4 regions of the Paenarthrobacter sp. Y-19 genome follow, and region 4 is predicted to be linked to each of the others. Evidence: riboswitches for the same ligand, from Rfam matches in the RefSeq annotation. Region 4 holds a riboswitch; each other region holds the start of a gene.

What was found. A riboswitch is a leader RNA that binds a small molecule or an ion and turns the genes downstream of it on or off. The one in region 4 is predicted to bind S-adenosylmethionine.
Positions count from the first base shown of each region.
Region 1: linked by a shared signal. The riboswitch ahead of PYR64_RS05305 (homoserine O-acetyltransferase) and the one ahead of PYR64_RS16925 (DUF1737 domain-containing protein) in region 4 are both predicted to bind S-adenosylmethionine.
Region 2: linked by a shared signal. The riboswitch ahead of PYR64_RS03445 (hypothetical protein) and the one ahead of PYR64_RS16925 (DUF1737 domain-containing protein) in region 4 are both predicted to bind S-adenosylmethionine.
Region 3: linked by a shared signal. The riboswitch ahead of PYR64_RS11980 (aminotransferase class V-fold PLP-dependent enzyme) and the one ahead of PYR64_RS16925 (DUF1737 domain-containing protein) in region 4 are both predicted to bind S-adenosylmethionine.

Region 1 is NZ_CP119414.1:1,158,304-1,163,327, forward strand. It holds gene PYR64_RS05285 (histidine phosphatase family protein) at 1-224, opposite strand, end outside; gene PYR64_RS05290 (type II CAAX endopeptidase family protein) at 311-1,081, shown strand; gene PYR64_RS05295 (VOC family protein) at 1,223-1,861, opposite strand; partial or broken gene PYR64_RS05300 (bifunctional o-acetylhomoserine/o-acetylserine sulfhydrylase) at 2,056-3,393, shown strand; SAM riboswitch class IV at 3,578-3,695, shown strand; gene PYR64_RS05305 (homoserine O-acetyltransferase) at 3,710-4,831, shown strand; gene PYR64_RS05310 (hypothetical protein) at 4,875-5,024, opposite strand, start outside.
Region 2 is NZ_CP119414.1:722,917-727,940, forward strand. It holds gene PYR64_RS03420 (LOG family protein) at 1-253, shown strand, start outside; gene PYR64_RS03425 (peptidase M10A and M12B matrixin and adamalysin) at 267-1,199, opposite strand; gene PYR64_RS03430 (matrixin family metalloprotease) at 1,320-2,213, opposite strand; gene PYR64_RS03435 (VIT1/CCC1 transporter family protein) at 2,301-3,464, opposite strand; gene PYR64_RS03440 (hypothetical protein) at 3,703-3,894, shown strand; gene PYR64_RS03445 (hypothetical protein) at 3,891-4,190, opposite strand; SAM riboswitch class IV at 4,207-4,326, opposite strand; gene PYR64_RS03450 (sodium:solute symporter) at 4,436-5,024, opposite strand, start outside.
Region 3 is NZ_CP119414.1:2,546,710-2,551,733, reverse strand. It holds gene PYR64_RS11985 (class I SAM-dependent methyltransferase) at 1-447, opposite strand, end outside; gene PYR64_RS11980 (aminotransferase class V-fold PLP-dependent enzyme) at 495-1,901, opposite strand; SAM riboswitch class IV at 1,935-2,048, opposite strand; gene hisN (histidinol-phosphatase) at 2,219-3,043, opposite strand; gene PYR64_RS11970 (ribosome small subunit-dependent GTPase A) at 3,115-4,230, opposite strand; gene aroA (3-phosphoshikimate 1-carboxyvinyltransferase) at 4,233-5,024, opposite strand, start outside.
Region 4 is NZ_CP119414.1:3,615,169-3,620,192, reverse strand. It holds gene PYR64_RS16945 (glutamate--cysteine ligase) at 1-860, shown strand, start outside; gene PYR64_RS16940 (hypothetical protein) at 857-1,474, opposite strand; gene PYR64_RS16935 (O-succinylhomoserine sulfhydrylase) at 1,485-2,693, opposite strand; gene PYR64_RS16930 (rhodanese-like domain-containing protein) at 2,694-3,104, opposite strand; gene PYR64_RS16925 (DUF1737 domain-containing protein) at 3,101-3,364, opposite strand; SAM riboswitch class IV at 3,378-3,489, opposite strand; gene PYR64_RS16920 (NtaA/DmoA family FMN-dependent monooxygenase) at 3,645-4,973, shown strand; gene PYR64_RS16915 (aromatic amino acid ammonia-lyase) at 4,973-5,024, shown strand, end outside.

The sequences.
Region 1 (5,024 bases), 2.1 Mb from region 4:
CGCTCAATCAGGGACCCCAGGTTGAGGGCTTCCAGCGTCTGGTAGGCGCGCAAATAGGGGGAAACATAGACGCAGACCTGCTGCCCGTCGAGTTTGCGCCGCAGGTCCTCGCCGGCCAACCGGGCCTCCTGGACGCCCTGGTCCGTCAGCGGAATCCGATAATCCGGCACGCGGTTGTAGATGGACGTGTCGGCGTTCGCGGCGGACTGTCCGTGCCGGATCATGAATATTCTCTCTGGGGCACCCATCCCACCAAGCATAGGGCGGCGGTTCCCGGCAAAGAGGCAGGAACTGCGGGCAAGATAGGTACATGTTCCTTGCTTCCCGTCGCCGGCTGCGCGCCGAAGTGCTCATTGTCCTGGGCCTTTCCCTGGGCCAGTCGGCTGTCTACTCCGTGGTGCAGCTGCTCGACAAGATGACGCGGGCGCCGCTGGCTGATGCAACGTCCACGCTGAACAGGTCCCAGAGCACCCGCGAATATTTCGATCTCACGTACCAGCTTCTGGATATCCTGTTCGCCCTGGTGCCCGTGGCGCTGGTGTTCTACTTCCTGTCCACGCACGTCCAGGCCACCAGGGACGGTGAAGGTTCGGCGTTCGCCCGGCTCGGCTTCAACCTGGCCCGCCCCGGCAAGGATCTGCTTCAGGGCCTGGGCCTCGCGGCGCTTATCGGCATACCGTCCCTTGGCCTCTACGCGGCCGGCCGGGCGCTGGGAATCACCACTGCCATTGTGCCCAGCGGCCTGGATGCCTACTGGTGGACGGTTCCCGTGCTGATTCTCTCCGCCGTGCGACACGCCATTGTGGAAGAAGTGATTGTGGTGGGGTATCTCCTGGACCGCTTCGGCAAGTTCGGCTGGAGCGTTCCGGCGGGCATCATCGTCAGCGCCCTCCTTCGCGGGAGTTACCACCTCTACCAGGGCTTTGGCCCGTTCATCGGCAATGTGGTGATGGGCCTGGTCTTTGGGTGGATCTACACCAAGACCAAGAGGGTGATGCCCTTGGTGATTGCCCATGCCCTGTTGGACATTGTGGCGTTCGTTGGATTCAGCCTGTTCGGCAAAGCGGTGGGCCTGGGCTGAGCAGCCGTGAAAGCCGTTGCAGCCGTTAAAAGTATCCGGCCGCCATCGGTGGGTGACGTCATTGGCACCCGCTGATGGCGGCCGAAGCATTGTTTGGACAGCGGTGTCCAGGGCCGGGACCAGCCCGGATCAGGGGAACGGTCAGATGGTGACGGCTCCGGAGGCGGTTTCGAAAGTGACGGCCATGATGCCCGGCGTGCCGCGTGGTGCTATCCACTGGACCGCGACGTCCTCGAGAGGCTTCTCCACTGGCTCGCCCAGCCATTCGGTCACGCGTTCGGCGGAACCTGCGATCGTGAGGCTGGACATCTTCACATCGCTCTCGTACACCTTGGACGGGTGAAGTGAGGGGTCGCCCTCCCACTTGAGCAGGTACGGCACCTGGGGATCGGCGATCAAGCCGAGGATGCCGATCTGCTGCCACACCAGTTCGCGGCCGTCAGGGAACTTGCGGTTGCCCGGGACTGCTGCGCGGCCGAGGCGTTCCTCAAACGGGGCGAGGTCGTCAACTGCCACGCACCAGCCCATCCAACCGCCGCCGGCGGCTGAGCGTGCACGGACAGCTTGGCCGAAGGGTGCTTTGTCGGAAGCAGGGTGGTCCAGGACCTCCACGACTTCCAGGTACTTGTTATCCGCAAGGGGAATGATCATGTTCCGGGTGCCGAAGCGCGGGTGCACTCCGCCCCGGACTGCGTCCACTCCCAGAGCCGCGGAAATTCGTTCGGTAGTGGCCAAGAGGCCATCTCGTTCACAGGCGTAAGAGACGTGATCCATGCGCATGGCTTCATCTTGGCACTTTGTGATCGGTGTCTCAGCTAAGCCAACCCTAACTAAGGTGGGATCTCGCGACGGGCGTCATGGAAGGTCGCAAAAGAGCCCATATATTCTGCTGGCGTCACAAAGCTGTCCAAGGACCCGGACACTTCCTAGACTGGCCGCAGCTTCCTTCCCGCAGCTATTCCGCCGACCACACGCGCCACGAACAGGAGAATTCCATGTCCCAAGGATGGTCTTTCGAAACCCGCCAGATCCACGCAGGCCAAGAGCCGGATGCCGCCACGGGCGCGCGTTCCCTGCCGATCTACCAGACAACGTCGTTCGTTTTCCCGAGTGCTGAAAGCGCGGCCAACCGCTTTGCCCTGGCCGAACTGGCTCCGATCTACACCCGGATAGGCAACCCCACGCAGGACGCCGTGGAACAGCGCGTCGCGAGCCTCGAAGGCGGTCTGGGTGCACTGCTGCTCAGTTCGGGCCAGGCAGCCGAGACCTTTGCCATCCTGAACATCGCCGAGGCCGGCGACCACGTCGTCGCGAGCCCCAGCCTCTACGGCGGCACGTACAACCTGCTGGCCCACACGCTGAAGAAGTTCGGCATCTCCGTGACTTTCGTCGAGGACCCGGACAACCTCGAGCAGTGGCGTGCGGCCGTCCAGTCGAACACCAAGCTGTTCTTTGGTGAAGTCGTCTCGAACCCACGCCAGGACGTGCTGGATATCGAAGGCGTCGCCGGTGTCGCGCACGAGGCAGGCGTGCCTCTCATCGTCGACAACACCCTCTCCACGCCGTTCCTCATCCGGCCCATCGAGTGGGGCGCGGACATTGTGGTCCACTCCGCAACCAAGTACCTCGGCGGACACGGTTCGGCGATCGCAGGCGTGATCGTGGACTCGGGCAACTTCGACTTCGGCAAAGACCCGGAGCGGTTCCCCGGCTTCAACACCCCGGACCCCAGTTACAACGGCTTGGTTTACGCCCGCGACCTGGGCAAGGACGGAGCGCTCGGAGCCAACCTTTCCTACATCCTGAAGGCCCGTGTCCAGCTCCTTCGCGACCTCGGCTCGGCCGTGTCGCCGTTCAACGCGTTCCTCATCGCGCAGGGCCTGGAAACCTTGAGCCTGCGGGTGGAGCGCCACGTCGCCAACGCCACCAAGGTGGCCGAGTGGCTGGAAGCGCATGACGACGTCGAATCGGTCGCCTATGCGGGCCTGCCGTCCAGCCCCTGGTACGAGCGGGGCCGCAAGTACGGACCCCAGGGCACGGGAGCCATCGTGGCCTTCAACATCAACGGTGGCGTAGAGGCCGGCAAGCGCTTCGTGGACGGTCTGGAGCTGCACTCCCACGTCGCCAACATCGGTGACGTCCGCTCCCTGGTCATCCACCCGGCGTCGACCACGCACAGCCAGCTGACGGTCGAGCAGCAGGTAGCCGCCGGCGTCAACCCGGGCCTGGTCCGCTTGTCCGTGGGCATTGAGCACATCGATGACATCATTGCCGACCTCGAAGCCGGCTTCCGCGCGGCCAAGGGTGCCTGAACGGGCAGTCCACGCCTGCAGCTGACGCACCTGGCTGACGGACCCGGGGTGTCGTCCACATCGACGATTATTCGCCGGACGGCACCCCGGAGTGCTCTTTCGTGAATGAAGCTGCCCTTGAACGTCACACTGGTGTCACATTCTTCGCCATAACGGTGGTGTCTTTCCTAGACTCTACGTATTAGGTCATGAGTGCCAGCAGATAGCCCCGGCTTGCTGGCCGGCAACCCTCCTTCCGCGGTGGGGTGCCCCGGGTGAAGACCTGGCCTGTTCGCACGCAAGGCGACGGGCAAGCGCGAAGTTAGGTGTCAAAGGAATGACCATCACTGCTACAGCACTTCCCAAATCCGGAGAAGAAGACGGAACCGTCAAGTACGCGGGCATAGGGCCGCTGGCGCTCGAAGCCGGCGGTCACCTCCCCAACGTCGTGTTGGCGTACGAAACCTGGGGACGACTCAACGCCGACGCGTCCAATGCCGTGCTCATCCAGCATGCGCTGACGGGCAGCACCCACGTTGCCCGCGGAGCCACGGACGAGGAAGGGTGGTGGGAGCAGTTGGTGGGTCCGGGCGCCACCATCGACACCAACAGGTTCTTCGTTGTCTCCATCAATATCGTGGGCGGCTGCTATGGCAGCACCGGCCCGTCCTCCGATGCGCCGGACGGCAAGCCGTGGGGTTCCCGGTTCCCCCTGGTCACTCTTCGCGACAGCACGGTTGCTGAGGCCCGTTTGGCGGACCTCTTGGGGATTGAATCCTGGCACGCGGTCCTGGGCGGCTCGATGGGTGGGGCCAGGGCCCTCGAATGGGCTGTCACGTTTCCGGAGAGGGTCAACCGCTGCGCCGTCATTTCGGTGGGAGCCTACAGCACCGCCGAGCAGATTGCCTTTGCGCAGGCCCAAACCCTGGCCATCCGGCAGGACCCGCACTTCAACAATGGGGACTACTACGGCGGTCCGGCCCCGGAACACGGACTTGCCCTGGCCCGCCGGATTGCGCACATCACGTACCGTTCCGCCCTGGAACTGGATCTCCGCTTCGGCAGGGAAGCCCAACATCAGGAAACGCCGCTCTCCGCAGCAGTCCTGGGGGAGCGTGGTCGCTACCAGGTGGAAAGCTACCTGGACCACCAAGGGACAAAGCTTGTGCGGCGGTTCGATGCCAACAGCTATATCGCCATCACCGAAGCGTTGATGTCTCACGACATCAGGCGGGGACGGGGCACACTGCAGGAAGCACTTTCGCGTGCCACCGCCGAGTTCTTTGTTGCTGCTGTGGACACGGACCGGCTGTACTTCCCGGCCCAGTCCAAGGAGCTGGCGGCAGCACTGCCGGGTAATGTTCCGGTCCACACCATCCAGGCGCCGATCGGCCACGATGGCTTCCTCACGGAAATCGGCCAATTGTCGGAGCAGCTTCGCGGGGCGTTCTTCGCCTGACCGTGAGGAGCCTGTTCGTAGAGTTGCCTGTTTGCGGACGTGCCTAGCCGTTCATGATCTCCCCGCGCTGTTTCATGTAGTCCTCCATGGCGATCTGGCCATTGGTGAACTTCGCATCCAGTTCAGCCAGCTTTCGGGCGCGGTAGCCCTGGGGCTCGGAACCGGCAGTGGGAAACGGCGCGGGAGCGGGCTG
Region 2 (5,024 bases), 1.7 Mb from region 4:
AGTCTGCAACGGCGGGATCGTGTTCCTGCCGGGAGCTGCAGGCACGGTGCAGGAGATTTTCCAGGACGCCTGTGAGAACTACTACGGGGCGCCCGAAACCATTACCCCCATGGTCCTCGTGGGCCGCGAACACTGGGAACGGACCTTCCCGGCGTGGCCTATGCTGCAGAGCCTGGCCGCCGGGAAGCCCATGGCGGAGCGTATCTTTTTGGTGGACACGGTGGAGGATGCGCTCGCGGTGTTGGCCCGCTAAGACACAGCCCGGCTCAGAAGTCTTTGCTGCAGGGACCTGAACCCAGTTCCGCGAGCCCCGTCAGGTCGCCTGCGGCATATTCCCGTACCCACGATGCCTGCCCGAACATGAGTTGCCGGGGATCGTCCACGTGGTCCAGGCCCACCAGGTGTCCGAGCTCGTGCATGATGACTGCCACGCCGATGTCCTCCCCGTCCGGGGTGTCCACGATCCCGGCAAACTGTGGCGCATCCAGTGAGACTGTCCCGGTCACGTATGCCTTGTAGCCGTTGCTCAGGCCAATGGAGGAGCTTCCGCCCAGACCCACCGTCTGCCCGGTCAGGCGCGGTACCTGCTCCGGGGTACTCCAGGCGATCAGCACCGGCGCCCAACGGTCCCCGTATCTGGCCGGCTGATACCCGGAACGGTTGGGGGAGGGAACCTCGGAACTCGGCCCGTCGTAAATGAATCTCAACCCCGTAGCTCTCCCGGTTTCATGGACGGCCTTCTCCACAAGAACCTGCCAGGAAGCCGGTGCGAGGTCCGAATTCACCACGTAGTGGATGGGCCTGCAGGGCGAGTACGCCAAGGGCGTGCCGTCCTCTTTGACTGCCAGGAACTTGTACGAGCTGCTGGCTTGGACCAGCGGGGGCGGCGTGCCGAGGGGCGCGTCGGCTTCTTCACGTCCGGGCAGGGGGTCGTCCCGTTGTCCGAAGGGTGCCAGCCCGGGACGTGGCGGCTGGCTCTGGCTTTCCGATGATCCGTAGAGGAATTGCTGCAGCTCTCCGCCGAAATAGGCTCCGGCCCACACGAGTCCCAGAATGCCCAGCAGGAACAGGATGGCGGCGACGCTGCTGTGCTTGATCGGCGGGCGGGGCTCAGGCGGCTCGTGCGGACCCGAAGGCGGAAGGTAATGGGGCCGGGGAGGATCCGGGTCCGGCCACTTGGACGACCCATAAGGTTCCATGGAACCCCCTGACGTGGAGGCCGCGGACGGGCGGTGGGGCGCCGCCGTCGGCCGTATTCGCCAGCATAAGTCCAGTGTCCCCGTGAGTCCATGGCCTTTGTACCCAACGCCTGAACGCTGCTAGATGTCCTTGCGGCAGGGGGCTGATGCCAGGAGATGGAGGCCGTTCAGGTCACCGGCGGCCAGACCGTCCGGTGCCCCGATTTCCGGGTACATGAGCTGGATCGGATCGTCCACATGGTCCAGTCCCATCACGTGTCCCAGCTCGTGCTGCATGACGGCAAGGACGTAGTCCGCACCGCCGGGATCGGCCAGAAGTTCCGCGATCTGGGGTGTGTCCAGCTCCAGGCTTCCGGTGATGTAGCTTTTGGGGCCCTTGTCCAGCGAATACATGGTGCTGCCGCCCGTGCCGATGACCTTCCCTTCAAGGGCCGGCGCCACTTCTGGTGTGGTCCACGAGATCAGCAGGGGAGCCCACCGGTCGCCGTAGCGGTTGGGTTGGTAGGGCTCTCGCCGGTCCGCGGGTTGTTCGTCGGTTGTTCCGTCGTTGACGAACCGGATGCCCGAGGCTGCAGAGATATTGGCAATGGCCGTCGTCAGGAGGGGGTCGGTTCCTTCGGGAGCGGAGGCGTTGTTCACCACGTAGTGCAGCGGCCGGCAAGGGGAATAGCCCACCGGGGTGCCGTCGTCGTTCATGGCCAGGAACTTGTACGAATCATTGGTGGTGCCCGGTGCCGTCGGCGAGGCCAGCGGGGCGTCCGCTTCCTCAAGTCCCGGCGGTGGTGCGTCCGGAATGCGGGCCGAGGTGGGCTGTATCTTCCCGGTTTGCGGGCCGCCCGGGACGCTGACGCCCGGGAACAGTGCCGTGATGCGGGGGTCGCCATTCAGGAACCAGGACACCAGCACAGCGACCGTCGCCGCGATGAATGCCATCAGCAGGCCGAGCAGAACGCGCTGGGTTGTTCCCGATCGCCGGTGCTTCGGCACGTGCGTAGCTTCCCGCTCCCAGTCCACGGTTCTCCATTCCTCAGGGCCCTTGGTCACGCGGGGCAGCGCGGAGGACGAACCAACATTACGGTCTGCCGGGGGAGCAGTCCAAACTCAGACGATCGCCGCGCCGAACAGCAAACCGAGACCGTAGGTGGCAGCAGCTGCTCCCAGCCCGATGGCCAGTTGCCGCAGGCCGCGGCTGAGCGGCGACGTACCGGACAGCAAACCCACGACGGCGCCTGTCGCCAGCAGCGCGATGCCCACCAGGACTCCGGCCACCAGGAGCGCGGCCATACCCGTCATCCCGAAAAGGAAGGGCAGGATCGGAACGATGGCTCCCGAGGCGAAGAAGCAGAAACTGGACAGCGCCGCGCCCCACGCCGAACCCACCGATTCATGCTCATCGGCCACCGGCTTCTCGGGCTGCAGGGAGAGGCTGGGATCGCAGTCGCAGCTGAACAATCCCATGCGCTCGGCTGCCCGGTGCTCGGCGGCTTCGCGGGTCATGCCGCGTGCCAGGTAAACGAGGACCAGCTCGTTGTGGTCGATGTCCAGCGACGGGGCTGCGGTCAGGGTGGCCTGGGTGGGGAGGGTGGCGTTGAGCAGTTCGCGTTGCGAGCGGACGGAGACGTATTCGCCGGCACCCATGGACAGTGCGCCGGCCAGGAGCCCTGCAACGCCGCTCATGAGGACCACGGAACTCGGTACACCCGTCGCGGCCATGCCCATGACCAGCGACAGGTTGCTCACCAAACCGTCGTTGGCGCCGAAAACTGCAGCACGGAAGGTACCCGAGAGCCGGTTGCGTCCACGGGTCGCCAGGCCCCGGACTACTTCCTCGTGGATTTGTTCATCGGCCACCATCGCGGGGGTGGCGGCCGGCTCGGTTCCGTAGGGGGAGCGGCCCTCTGCACGTTGCGCCAGGGCCAGGACGAAGACCGAACCGAAGTTGCGGGCCAGGAACCCCAGGAACTGGCTGCGGGCGGAAGCTGCTTTGGGCATGCCTGCGTGCTCACCCAGGAGTTTGAGCCAGTGCGCTTCATGCCGCCCTTCGGCTTCGGCCAGAGCCAGCAGGATCTGCCGTTCCTCGCCGTCGCGGCGCTGGGCGAGTTCGCGGTAGACCGCAGCCTCGGCGCGTTCATCGGCAAGGTACTGCCGCCACCGCCTGATGTCCGACGCAGTGGGTGCTGCCGGGTCTGCGGTGTGGTGGAGGGCTGCGGGTTCGATTGCGGGGTCCGGAGCGGGGCTCGACGAACTGTGGGATTCCTGGTGCATCTGCACTTTATCTCCTGTGCTGGGTGGGGTAGTTGCGGCCCCATTGCACGCCCCACACTACCGCTTATTTGCAGGGTTTTTTGGCTGGTATTCCTTAGCTGGAATGTTCGGTGCACCGTAATTTCCGGCTCTGCTTGACCCTCGCTTTGGCCGGTGCTCAGATGGAAGGACAGGGGCGGGGAGCCTCCCCGCACTCGGTTAGCGGGCTCTTACAGGCCCACGGGACGGAGGTTGCACCATGGACACCACCGAATCACACGCCAAGTACCCGGAACGCACCACCATCGAGTCGGACCCGGCCTACGACTACGCCGAAGACCAGGAAGTGGACGAGCCCTGGGTTGAGGAAGTGGACGCCCCCGAGGACGATGAACGGGTGGTGCCGATCGATGAGACCGAGGAATTCCGTGGGGAGGAAGAGGAAATCTAGTCCTCGTCCCGGCTGCCGAGGGCGAACAGGCGCGGCTGGCCATCCCGTTTTCCTGTCGCGGCCACAGTAACCGTCAGGGTCCGGGACGCCTCGCACCACGTTGAGGGCCGGACGGCCTGGGCCAGCGCTCTGGCGATCTGCTGCGGATGGGGATGCCGGAAGAATAGGGTTTCGTTCCTGGCCACTATGGTGACCGTGCCCAGGTAAAGGTCGACGGCGGGAATCACCGTGACGTTCCGGGCTTCGGTTTGGCCGGTGGTGTTGTGGGCGTGGCTGGCATCGCTCTGATACGGCAAGGTGCTGCTCCTGTGGAGAGTGCTCTTGCCCGCTCGGTTGTCTCAGGTCCGGGACGGGCCGCTTCCTCATCCGAACCACCCGTGAACATGGGGTTGGTGCATGGCCAGTCGGAGCTTGGCGCCACATCTCTTGAAGCTGGGACAACAGTACCGCACCTGCGGTTGTGAAGGCCCTTTTGCCGGGGACACAACAACGGCGGTGCTGCCCCGCAAAGGGGGCGGCACCGCCGTCGGGTATTGCCTGGTTACTTGCTGCTGCCCACCGGGTGGACTTCCGGCGGCAGTTCCTCGGAGATGGCGCCGGCTACGCGCTTGTCCCAGGCCTCGCGGACGGCTGCGTCCGTGGGCGGAGTCAGCAGGGAGACCACGACGTAAACCACCAGGGAAGCACCGAGGCCCCAGTAGATGGGCTCGTTGGCGTAGACGCCGTCTTCGCTCGGGATGACACCAACCGCGTACATGATGAGCAGGGCCAGTGTCAGAACTGAGCCGACTGCCATGGACCATGCAGCCGCGATGCCCGTTCCGCGCTTCCAGACCAAGCCGCCGAGAATGGCGACCAGGAGTCCGCCTACCAGGATGTCGTAGGCGATGGTCAGGGCAACAACGACGTCCTGAGCTGCCATGGAAATCAGGACGGCAACGATGCCCAGGCCCAGGACCCAGTAGCGGTTAGCCTTGACGTCGTGCTCGGGGTTTTCCGTGTCGTCTGTGTTGATCGTCTTGCCGAACCAGCTGGCCACGAACGGGACAACGTCTGCGCGGGCCACCGTGGCGGCGGCGATCAGGGCGCCCGAAGCGGTTGACATCATCGCAGCCACAGCCGCGGCCATC
Region 3 (5,024 bases), 1.1 Mb from region 4:
GCGCAGGATACGGGCGATCTCCGTGCTCGCGGCAAGGGGCTCGCACCAGTGCCAGGCCTGGGCAACGCTGACGACGTCGAATGCTGAGTCCGCCAGTCCGGTTGCCTCGGCCGTCCCCTCCGTCGCGTGAACATCGGGGTAGGCCTTTCGCAGTTGCGCCAACATATCGGTGGAAGGGTCGACGGCGGCCACCTCAAGTCCGCGTCCGGCCAGGAGAGCGGTGAACTTGCCCGTTCCTGCGCCGAGGTCCGCAGCTGTCGATGCCCCTTCAGGTAGGAGCCAATCAACGGAGTCCACAGGATAGCCCGGCCGCACGCGATCGTAGTGCTCTCCGCCATCCTGGAAGCTTTGGCCAAGTTCATGGCGGCGGGAGGCATGGAGTTTGGGTCCGCGGGGACCGGCGGGACCGGGAGTGACTGGAGCGCCGTTCGCTGAGCGCAGGGACACGCAAACTCCTTCACAGGGCCGTTAGAGGTACCCTACGAATTTACCCTCTAGTCGACCGTGCAGGGAGCGGCACCGGCTGTGCCCGGGGTGTTGGGCGCCCACTCGGGGTAGCTGCGGTGGTCGTTGGCCGGTACCCAGCGGCCCTCGTCCACCACATAGTCCCAGCCCAGGCCGTTGCGCTTGAGTTCCTCGATGCCTGCCAGCAGCCTGGTGGCGTCCTCCAACCGGGAGCCGACGCCGAAGCTTGCGCGCAGGGAACCCGAAGGCAGTCCCAGCCGCTTGAGCAACGGATGCGCGCAGAAACGTCCGTCGCGGAGGCCCACTCCGTGTTCGGCCGCCAGATATGCGGCGACCAGTCCGGCGTCGAATCCTTCTACGGAGAAGTTGACCACGCCGATGGTGTCCTCGGAATCGCTGAAGATCCGGTGGACTGTTACGCCGTCGATGGCTTCCAGGCCCTCAACCAGGTAGCTGCGGATGCCCGCTTCGTGTGCGTGCCAGGCGTCCTGGTCGAGGCCGGCGAGTACCTGCGTGGCGCGGGCGAGCGTCGCGGCGCCCAGGACGTTGGGGGAACCGCCCTCGTGCCGCGCCGGACCCGTGGCCCAGCTGACGGAGTCCAAGCGCGCTTCGCGGACAGCGCCGCCACCTGCCAGGTGCGGGATCCCGGCGTCGAGCCAGTCCGGGCGGCCCACTACCACTCCTGCGCCGAACGGCGCATAGAGCTTGTGTCCTGAGAAGACGATGTAGTCGACGTCAGCCTCCGCGATGTTGACGCGGCGGTGCGGAGCGAGCTGGGCTGCATCCACCACGATCCTCGCGCCGTACTCGTGGGCCAGCGCGGCAAGCCGGGCGATCGGCAGGATCTCTCCGGTGACGTTCGAGGCGCCCGTGACGGCGAGCAGGCTGACGCCGCCCAGGGCCAGTTCGGCTTCGATCTTATCCAGCGTTCCGGCCAGGGTCGGCGCCGCAACCACGCTGCGGTGCGGCACGCCCTGCCACGGCAGCAGATTTGCGTGGTGCTCAATGTCCAAGTACAGGACCTCGCCGGCAAACCCGCCGTCGACCTGCGGGAGGCAGCCGGCCAGCAGGTTCAAGGAGTCCGTGGTGTTCCGGGTAAAGATCACCGAATCGTCTGCACGTCCGCCAACGAAGTCACGGACTATGTTCCGGGAATTCTCGTAGACGGAGGTGCTGATCTGCGAGGCGAAGCCTGCCCCGCGGTGAACGCTGGCGTAGTACGGGAGGACCTCGTTGAGGTAGGCGGAAACAATCGTCAGCGCAGGGGCTGACGCGCCGTAGTCGAGGTTGGCATAGCGGACGTGGCCACCTTGGATCAGAGGCGCCTGAAGCTCCGCGCCCGTGACGGCGGCGAGGGGACGCGCAGCTGCCGATTCGAGGGCGGCTTCGTCAACAAAGGAAGGGATGGTGTTTGCGTTGAACGTGACTGTGCTCATGGGACCTCACTCAAGAGGGACCCCCACAGGGGGGATCCGCGCTTGCCGCATCCGTTCCGGACCGGCCGGGTCGTCACCCGGGGCACCCCACCGCGAATGGAGGGTTGCCGGCCAGCAAACCGGGGTTTAGCGCTGGCACTCGTGACCTGTAAAAAAGGCTAAGGCACGTCCGGGGGACGATCCAAAGCCGTGGGGTTTTGTTAAGCGCTTTGTTACGCGGAATGCCAAATCATCATTTCCGCGAACAAAAAACGGCGGACGCGCACAAAAGCGGGCGTCCGCCGTCGAAAATTCGGCAATCCGGAGTAGGGCCGGCCTCAGGCTTGGGGCTGCAGGAGGTCGTCCAGTCCGGGGTTCAGACGCTTCAGGACTTCCGAATGCAGGATGGAGTTGGTGGCGAGGGCGTTGCCGCCGAACGGTCCGTCTTCGCCTTCCAGGGAAGTGAAGCGACCGCCAGCCTCCGTCACGATGGGGACGAGCGCAGCCATGTCGTAGAGGTTCAGCTCCGGTTCGCAGGCGATGTCCACCGCGCCCTCGGCCACGAGGCAGTAGGACCAGAAGTCACCGTAGGCACGTGTGCGCCAGACGTCCTCCGTGAGGTCCATGAATTCGTCCAGATTGCCCCGCTCCTTCCAGCCGGACAGGCTGGAGTAGGACATGGAAGCGTCGGCCAGGCGTGAAACGTTGGACACCTTGAGGCGGGTTGCTGAAGCGAGGGACCGACCCATGTAGGCGCCCATGTCCTTGGCAGCCCACCAGCGTTTGCCCAACGCCGGAGCGCTGACCACACCAACGACGGGCTCGCCTTCATCGACGAGCGCGATCAGCGTTGCCCATACTGGAACGCCGCGGACAAAGTTCTTTGTTCCGTCGATGGGATCGATGATCCAGCGCCGCGATCCGTGGCCACTGCTGCCGAACTCTTCACCCAGGACTGCATCACGTGGACGCGAGCGCGACAACTGACCGCGGATAGCCTCCTCCGCAGCCTTGTCGGCATCGGTGACAGGGGTGAGGTCCGGCTTGGTTTCGATCTGCAGGTCCAGGGCCTTGAAGCGATCCATGGTTTGGGCGTCGACGGAATCGGCGAGGACATGGGCCAGGCGCAGGTCGTCGTTGTAGGTGGAAGCGGGTTGGGTCATGGCACCAAACTATCCTGAAATACTGGCGGCGGTGGGGACGTTACCGCTGCACCTTCAGTTTTCCAGTGTCATCAAGTAACCGTGCCGAGCTCTTTCGCTTCTTTGGCCTCCAGGCGCGGGTCCGCGCCCAGCAGGCGACGCAGTGACGCCAGGCGCGCCACCCCTGAAGGGCCCGCATGTCCTTCATTGACCCAGGTGTCCAGCCCGCAGTTCACTGCCGTAGCGTCGTGCTTGCATCCCCGCTCGCATGCTTCGGTGCCGGGTTCGAGGTCCGGGAAGGAATGCAAGATCCGGTCCGGATCCACGTGGGCCAAGCCGAAGGAGCGGATACCGGGGGTGTCAATGATCCAGCTGCCCGAGGGGGCATCCGCGAGCTTCAGCGCCAATGCCGACGACGAAGTGTGCCGGCCACGTCCGGTGACGGCATTCACGCCGCCGGTGGCCCGCTCGGCGCCCGTCAACGCGTTGACCATGGTGGACTTGCCCACACCGGAGTGGCCCAGCATGACGGTCACTTTGCCACCGAGGTGTGCGCGTAGCCGGGAAACAGCATCCCTGTCCAACCGGGCCGACAGCCCATCATCGGATCGGGCATCAATGCCGCCGGCTTCAGAATCGGCTGTCCGGCTGATAATCACCGGGAAATCCAGGCTGACGTAGTTGGCCAGCAGTTCAGTGGGATCCTTCACGTCGGCCTTGGTGATCAGCAGCAATGGCTCAATACCGGCGTCGTACGCCGCCACAAGGGCGCGGTCGATGAACCCGGTCCGCGGTTCGGGATTCGCGGCTGCAACAACCACCACCAACTGGTCGGCGTTGGCCACGACTACCCGTTCGATCGGATCCGTGTCATCGGCGCTGCGGCGAAGGAGGGTCCGGCGTTCTTCCACCCGGACCAGCCGGGCCAGCGTGTCCGGAGACCCGGAAACGTCGCCTACAAGGGCCACGAAGTCACCGGGCACAACAGGGTTGCGCCGGAGTTCGCGGGCGCGTGCGGCGATGATGATGCGTTCGTTGGGGGAGTCTTCGTCAACGATTGCCCGGTACCGCCCGCGGTCCACCGTGATGATCCGTCCGATCACGGCGTCATCGTAGCTGGGACGGTCCTTGGTCCGGGGTCGTGATCCTTTTTTGTTGGGACGGATCCGGACATCGGATTCGTCCCAGGAACGTGCGTCGCGGCCCATGGTCAGTTGCCGGCCTCATTCGTGCCGGCGGAGTCAAGCATTCGTGCCCACATCTCCGGGAACTCGGGCATCGTCTTGGATGTTGTGGCGATGTCTTCAACCTGGACGCCGTCGACGGCGAGTCCCAGGATGGCGCCGGCAGTGGCCATTCGGTGGTCTGCGTAACTGTGTACCACTCCGCCATGGAGGGAAGCTGGGCGAATTACCAGGCCATCGGCAGTTTCTTCCGCATCGCCACCAAGGCGGTTGATTTCGGCAACCAAGGCAGCGAGGCGGTCTGTTTCGTGGCCGCGGAGGTGGGCGATGCCCGTCAATCGCGAAGGGCCGGTAGCCAGAGCGCACAGTGCGGCTACGGTCGGCGCGAGCTCGCTGGTTTCGTCGAAATCAGCACCCTTGATCTCATTGCCGCCTGTAACCGTCAGTGTTCCCCCGTCAAGGGTGACGCTTGCGCCCATGGCAGCAAGGATGGTCCGCCAGAGATCGCCCACCTGTGTGGTGCCGGTGGGCCAGTTGGGAATGCGGACAGTGCCGTGCGTTGCCAGGGCGGCGGCCAGGAAGGGGCCGGCGTTTGAGAGATCCTGCTCGATCCGCTGGTCGAAAGCACTGATCCTGCCGGGCGAAACGCGCCAGTGGTTGGGTACGGAGTCATCGACAGTAACGCCCACGCTCCGAAGCACCTCAACGGTCATGGTGATGTGGTCCAGGCTTGGAACGGGTTTGCCCACGTGCTCCAAGTGCAGGCCTTCGGTGAAGCGGGCGCCTACCAACAGCAACGCCGAGACAAACTGGGAGGA
Region 4 (5,024 bases):
ACCACTTCGGCATCATCGCCACCGAGCAGTTGACGTGCGGGTTCCACGTGCACACTTCAGTGGAGTCCCCGGAGGAAGGCGTGGTGGTGCTGGACCACATCCGGGACAAACTCGCGGTACTCACCGCGCTCTCGGCCAATTCGCCCTACTGGCGCGGGCTTCCGACCGGGTTCGACAGCTACCGCACGCAGGCATGGAACCGGTGGCCCACGTCCGGGCCGTCATCGCTTTTTGGCTCGCTCACGGCTTATCGACGCGTGGTGCAGCGCTTGCTTGATACCGGTGTAGTCCTGGATGAGGGGATGATCTACTTCGATGCCCGGATCGCCAGGAACCAGCCCACCGTAGAGGTCCGGGTCGCCGACGTCTGCCTCCGCGCAGAGGACGCGGCGCTGATCGCGGTGCTGGTGCGGGCTTTGGTGGAGACGGCCTCCTTGGAAATGCTCGACGGCGTTGATCCCACCCCGGTGCCGACCGCCCTGCTGCGGATGGCGGGTTGGCGGGCCAGTAATTCCGGTTTGCGGGGAGACCTCCTGGACTTCGGCGATTTCCGGCCCCAGCCTGCCGCTGATGTCGTGTGGGCGTTGGTTGACTATCTCAGCCCGGTACTGGATGACCAAGGTGAATTGGCGCTGGTCAAGGCGGGCATTGCCGAAATTCTGGGACGCGGCAACGGAGCGCTCGAACAACGGGACGCAGCGGCACGGTACAGCGCCAGGCATCGTGACGGCGGGAATCCGCCCGGCTCCGAAGCCCTTGCCACCGTGGTCTCGCACGCTGCGAAGGTGACTGTTCGTGGCACCGCGACGGGCGCGTTCAAGGACCCGGTCCCGCTGCTGACCAGAGTGCGGCGGCCTTAGCCCTCGATGTCTCCGATGTTCTCGCTATCCCCGATGTCCCCGGGTTCCGGCCACGCCATCAGGTACGCTCCGACGGCTCCTTCGGTGAGGTAGAAAACCAGGGGCGGGATGTCCTTGGTGGTCGCCAGGACGGTCCCGGAAACCACGGCCATCCCTGCTGCCGTCATCCCCGCCCATCGTTTGGCGGGGGACTTCAGCAGGCTGCCGCCCATGGCAGCCAAGCCCAGCACATGCAGCCATGAGTAGGCGAGGAACGGTGCATTGGATCCCCGAAAATAAGCGAAACGCTCAAGGTCCGAGGCCCGCCGCGACAAGCTGTAGATGAAGAATGGTGCGCCCGCGAGCAGCGCTGTTGCTGCCGCGGACGCCCACGCTTTGGAGGTCCCTGCCGGTTGTGCTTTCGAGAACGCCAGGAAGCCCACCGGGACTGCGGCGGTTCCTGCAGCGGCCGCGTGGTGGCCGATCACCCATCCGCGCTCGCTGGCAAGCAGCAAACGCAGGCGCTCTGCGGGGTCGTGCATGAGGTACACGCGGGATCCCGGTGAAATCCCGGCCAACCACACCACCGATCCCGCAACGATGACAGCCCCCGCCCGGCGGTATGGATGCCTCATGCCAGCAAGGTTAGACCTGTTTGAGGGCCTTCTCCAGATCCAGGATGAGATCGTCCACGTCCTCCAGCCCCACCGACAAGCGCACCACGCCATCGGACAGCCCGATCGCCGCCCGGCCCTCCGGACCCATGGCCCGGTGGGTGGTGGTGGCAGGGTGGGTGATCAGCGACTTGGAGTCACCAAGGTTGTTGGAGATGTCGATGACACGCAATCCATCAAGCAGCGCGAACGCGGCTTCTTTCGCGGAGCGGCCAGTGGACGGCGAGAGCTCGAACGTGAGCACTGTGCCGCCGGCTTTCATCTGCTTCGCGGCGAGCTCGTACTGCGGGTGCGACTTCAGCAAGGGGTACTTGACCCAGCTGATGGCGGGTTGCTGCTCCAACCATTCCGCGATCTTCAGGGCCGATGCCGAGCTGTGGTTGACTCGGAGCCCGATGGTTTCCAGGCCCTTGGTCAACACCCAGGCGTTGAAAGCCGAAAGCGATGGCCCCGTGTGGCGCATGAGCTGCTTCACCGGTCCATCGATGAACTCCTTGGTGCCCAGGATCGCGCCACCGAGGACGCGTCCCTGGCCGTCGATGTGCTTGGTGCCTGAGTACACAATCACGTCGGCGCCCAGCTCGCCACAGCGCTGCAGCAGGGGAGTGGCAAAGACGTTGTCGACGACGACAGTCGCCCCAGCGGCATGCGCCAGTTCGCTGACGGCCTGGATGTCCACGATTTCCTGCATCGGGTTGGACGGTGACTCGAAGAAGACCGCAGTGGTCGGCTCGGAGAGAGCCTCACGCCACTGGTCAAGGTCCGGTCCGTCAACAAACACGGTCTCCACGCCCCAGCGCGGAAGGATTTCGTTGAGGATCACGAAGCAGGAGCCGAAGAGGGAACGGGCGGCAACCACGCGGTCGCCGGCAGCCAGCAGGGCACCCAGTGCGGTGAACACGGCGGACATGCCGGACGCCGTCGCGAAGCAAGCCTCGGTACCTTCGAGGAGGCGCAGCCGCTCCTGGAAGGTGGCCACGGACGGGTTGCCGTAGCGGGAGTAGACGAAGCGTTCGTCCTCGCCGGTGAAGGCGCGTTCTGCCGCGGCGGCGGATTCGTAAACGAAGCCGGAGTTCAGGAAGACGGGTTCGGCCGTTTCCTGGAAGTTGGTACGGTCAAGTCCACCGCGAACGGCCTGGGTGTCGGGGCTCCAGCCGGCGGCGTCAGGATTGAAAGTCACTTACTCGGTCCCCAGATTCGTTGGCAGGCCACGGTTCTTCCAACCATTGACGGTGCGTTCGCCGTAACGGTCGGGTTCGCCCTCAAAGCCTTCAAGGACGTTGTAGGCGGTGAAGCCTGCCTGCGTGGCGGCGATGGCGGCGGCGATGGAGCGCTGGCCGGAGCGGCAGATGAAGACGAGCTCCACGCCGTCGTCCTCGGGTGCCTGTTGTTGCAGGTCCTCGATGAAGCGGGAGTTCGGGATGCCGCCGGCGAGGTTCCACTGAATGAACAGGGGATCGTTCTCGGTGGCTTTCGTGTCGGGGATTCCGATGTGGGCCCATTCGCCCTCGGTGCGGACGTCCACCAGGATGGCGCCCTGTTCAAGCTTGGCCCACGCGTCCTGCGGGGTCAGGTCACCTGCGTAGCTCATGCGTGGCCCTCGAATGCTTCTTCGTCGTCGGTATCCAGTTCATCAACGGCGTTGGCGACTGCGGCATCGGCGCTGGCAATCGCGGCGGGCAGGACGACGGCCTGCGCGACGATCACGTCGGTTCCGTTGAACGTGGCGGCGGGGCTGCCGTGCAGTACGTACCCATCCGCCAGGGCGTTGGTGATCCGCTCACAAAAGTCGCGGGTATCCGGGCCTGTTATCAGGCGGTAAGAGAGTTTTTCTTCAGTGGGTTCAGGCATTGCTGGTGCTCCTCAGTCACGCTTGCAGTTCGAGTTGTCGATACGCCGAGTAGTCACCTGAGGCACCCCGCCGGAGAGAGGGTTGCCGACCAGCAAGTCAGGGCTTTGCGCTGGTTCTCATTACTCAAGAAAAACGTAGCATTCACGACGACGGCCCGCACGGCGGCCGTCGTCATGTTGCGTAACCGGGCGGTACTGGAGTACGGGTCCAATTAAGACGTCCCGGGAGCATAATTGACGCAGTACGACCCCCTGTAACTTCGTATGAAATCAGGTCGCGGTGAACGGACAGAGCAGTTCTACACTCAAGCCCATGCTGCATTTTGGTTGGTTCGTTGGGCACGGTTTCGGGGTGCAGGGCTGGGGCACTCCGGGCTACAGCCTGGGGTACGACTGGAAGAAGCCCGCCCTGTACCAGGAGGCCGTGCGCGCGTTCGAGCTGTCCGGGCTGGACCTGTTCATCATCGAGGATTCCCTGACCGTCCCGGACACCTATGGTGGTACTGCCGAGGTTTCGCTGGCCCATGCTTCCTTTGCGCCGAAACACGATCCTTTGGCGTTGGTCCCGTACTTGCTTTCCGCCACGGAGCACCTGGGGATCGTTCCCACGGTCAGCGCTTCCTTCTACCCGCCCTTCACCGCGGCCCGGCTCCTCGCTACCCTGCAGCACTTCTCCGAGGGGCAGCTCGGATGGAATGTGGTCACCTCGGGCAGCGATCTCGCCGCGCAGAACTACGGCTTGGACCAGCAGATCGAACACGACCTCCGGTACGAAAAAGCGGAGGAATTCGTCGACGTCGTCAGGCGGCTTTGGCGTAGCTGGGAGGCCGACGCTGTACTTGAGGACGTTTCAGCCGGGGTGTTTGCGGACCATACCAAAGTGCACCCGATCAACCACGACGGGGACTTCTTCAAGGTCCGTGGGCCGTTGAACACGGCACCGTTGCCCGAGGAACCCGTGCTTGTCCAAGCGGGCGCCTCTCCGCGGGGCAAAGCGTTTGCCGGCGGTCACGCGGATGTGGCAATTGCGCTCGCCCGCGGCGTTGACGGTATGAAGGCCTACCGGGATTCGATCCGGGCCGAGGCGGCGAAAGCCGGCCGGAATCCCGACGACGTGAAGGTGCTTTTCGTGCTGAAGCCCACCGTGGTGGGTTCCACAGCCGAGGCCGAGGAGTTGCGGGCGCAGCGCCGGGAATTGACGCAGCGCGACATCGACAGCCAGCTCAACTCCATCTCCTACCTGTCCGTGATCGACTTCAAAAAGTTCGACCTCGATGCCCCGCTTCCGGAGTTGAGCACCAACAGCAACCAGGGCACCTTGGAGCACTTCGCCAAGGCTGCCCCTCCCGGGTCCACTCTGCGTGAAATCCTGCAGGCACGCAGCGGTGGTGCCGGGGATTCGATCATCGGCACGGTGGGAGAAATTGCGGATTATCTGGAGGAGACCGGCGCGGCGGTAGGGGGCGACGGCTTCCTGTTCTCCGGCTTCGTTGATCCGGTGACCGTGCACGGTGTGCTGGACAAGCTGACCCCGGAACTCCGCCGCCGCGGCCTGTTGAGGAAGAGTTACGGCAACGGCGGATTCCGCCAAAACCTGCTGGATTTCTAATGGGCATTTTCACCATCGGGACGGGCCCCGTTTCCGCGTTGGCTGTGGCGG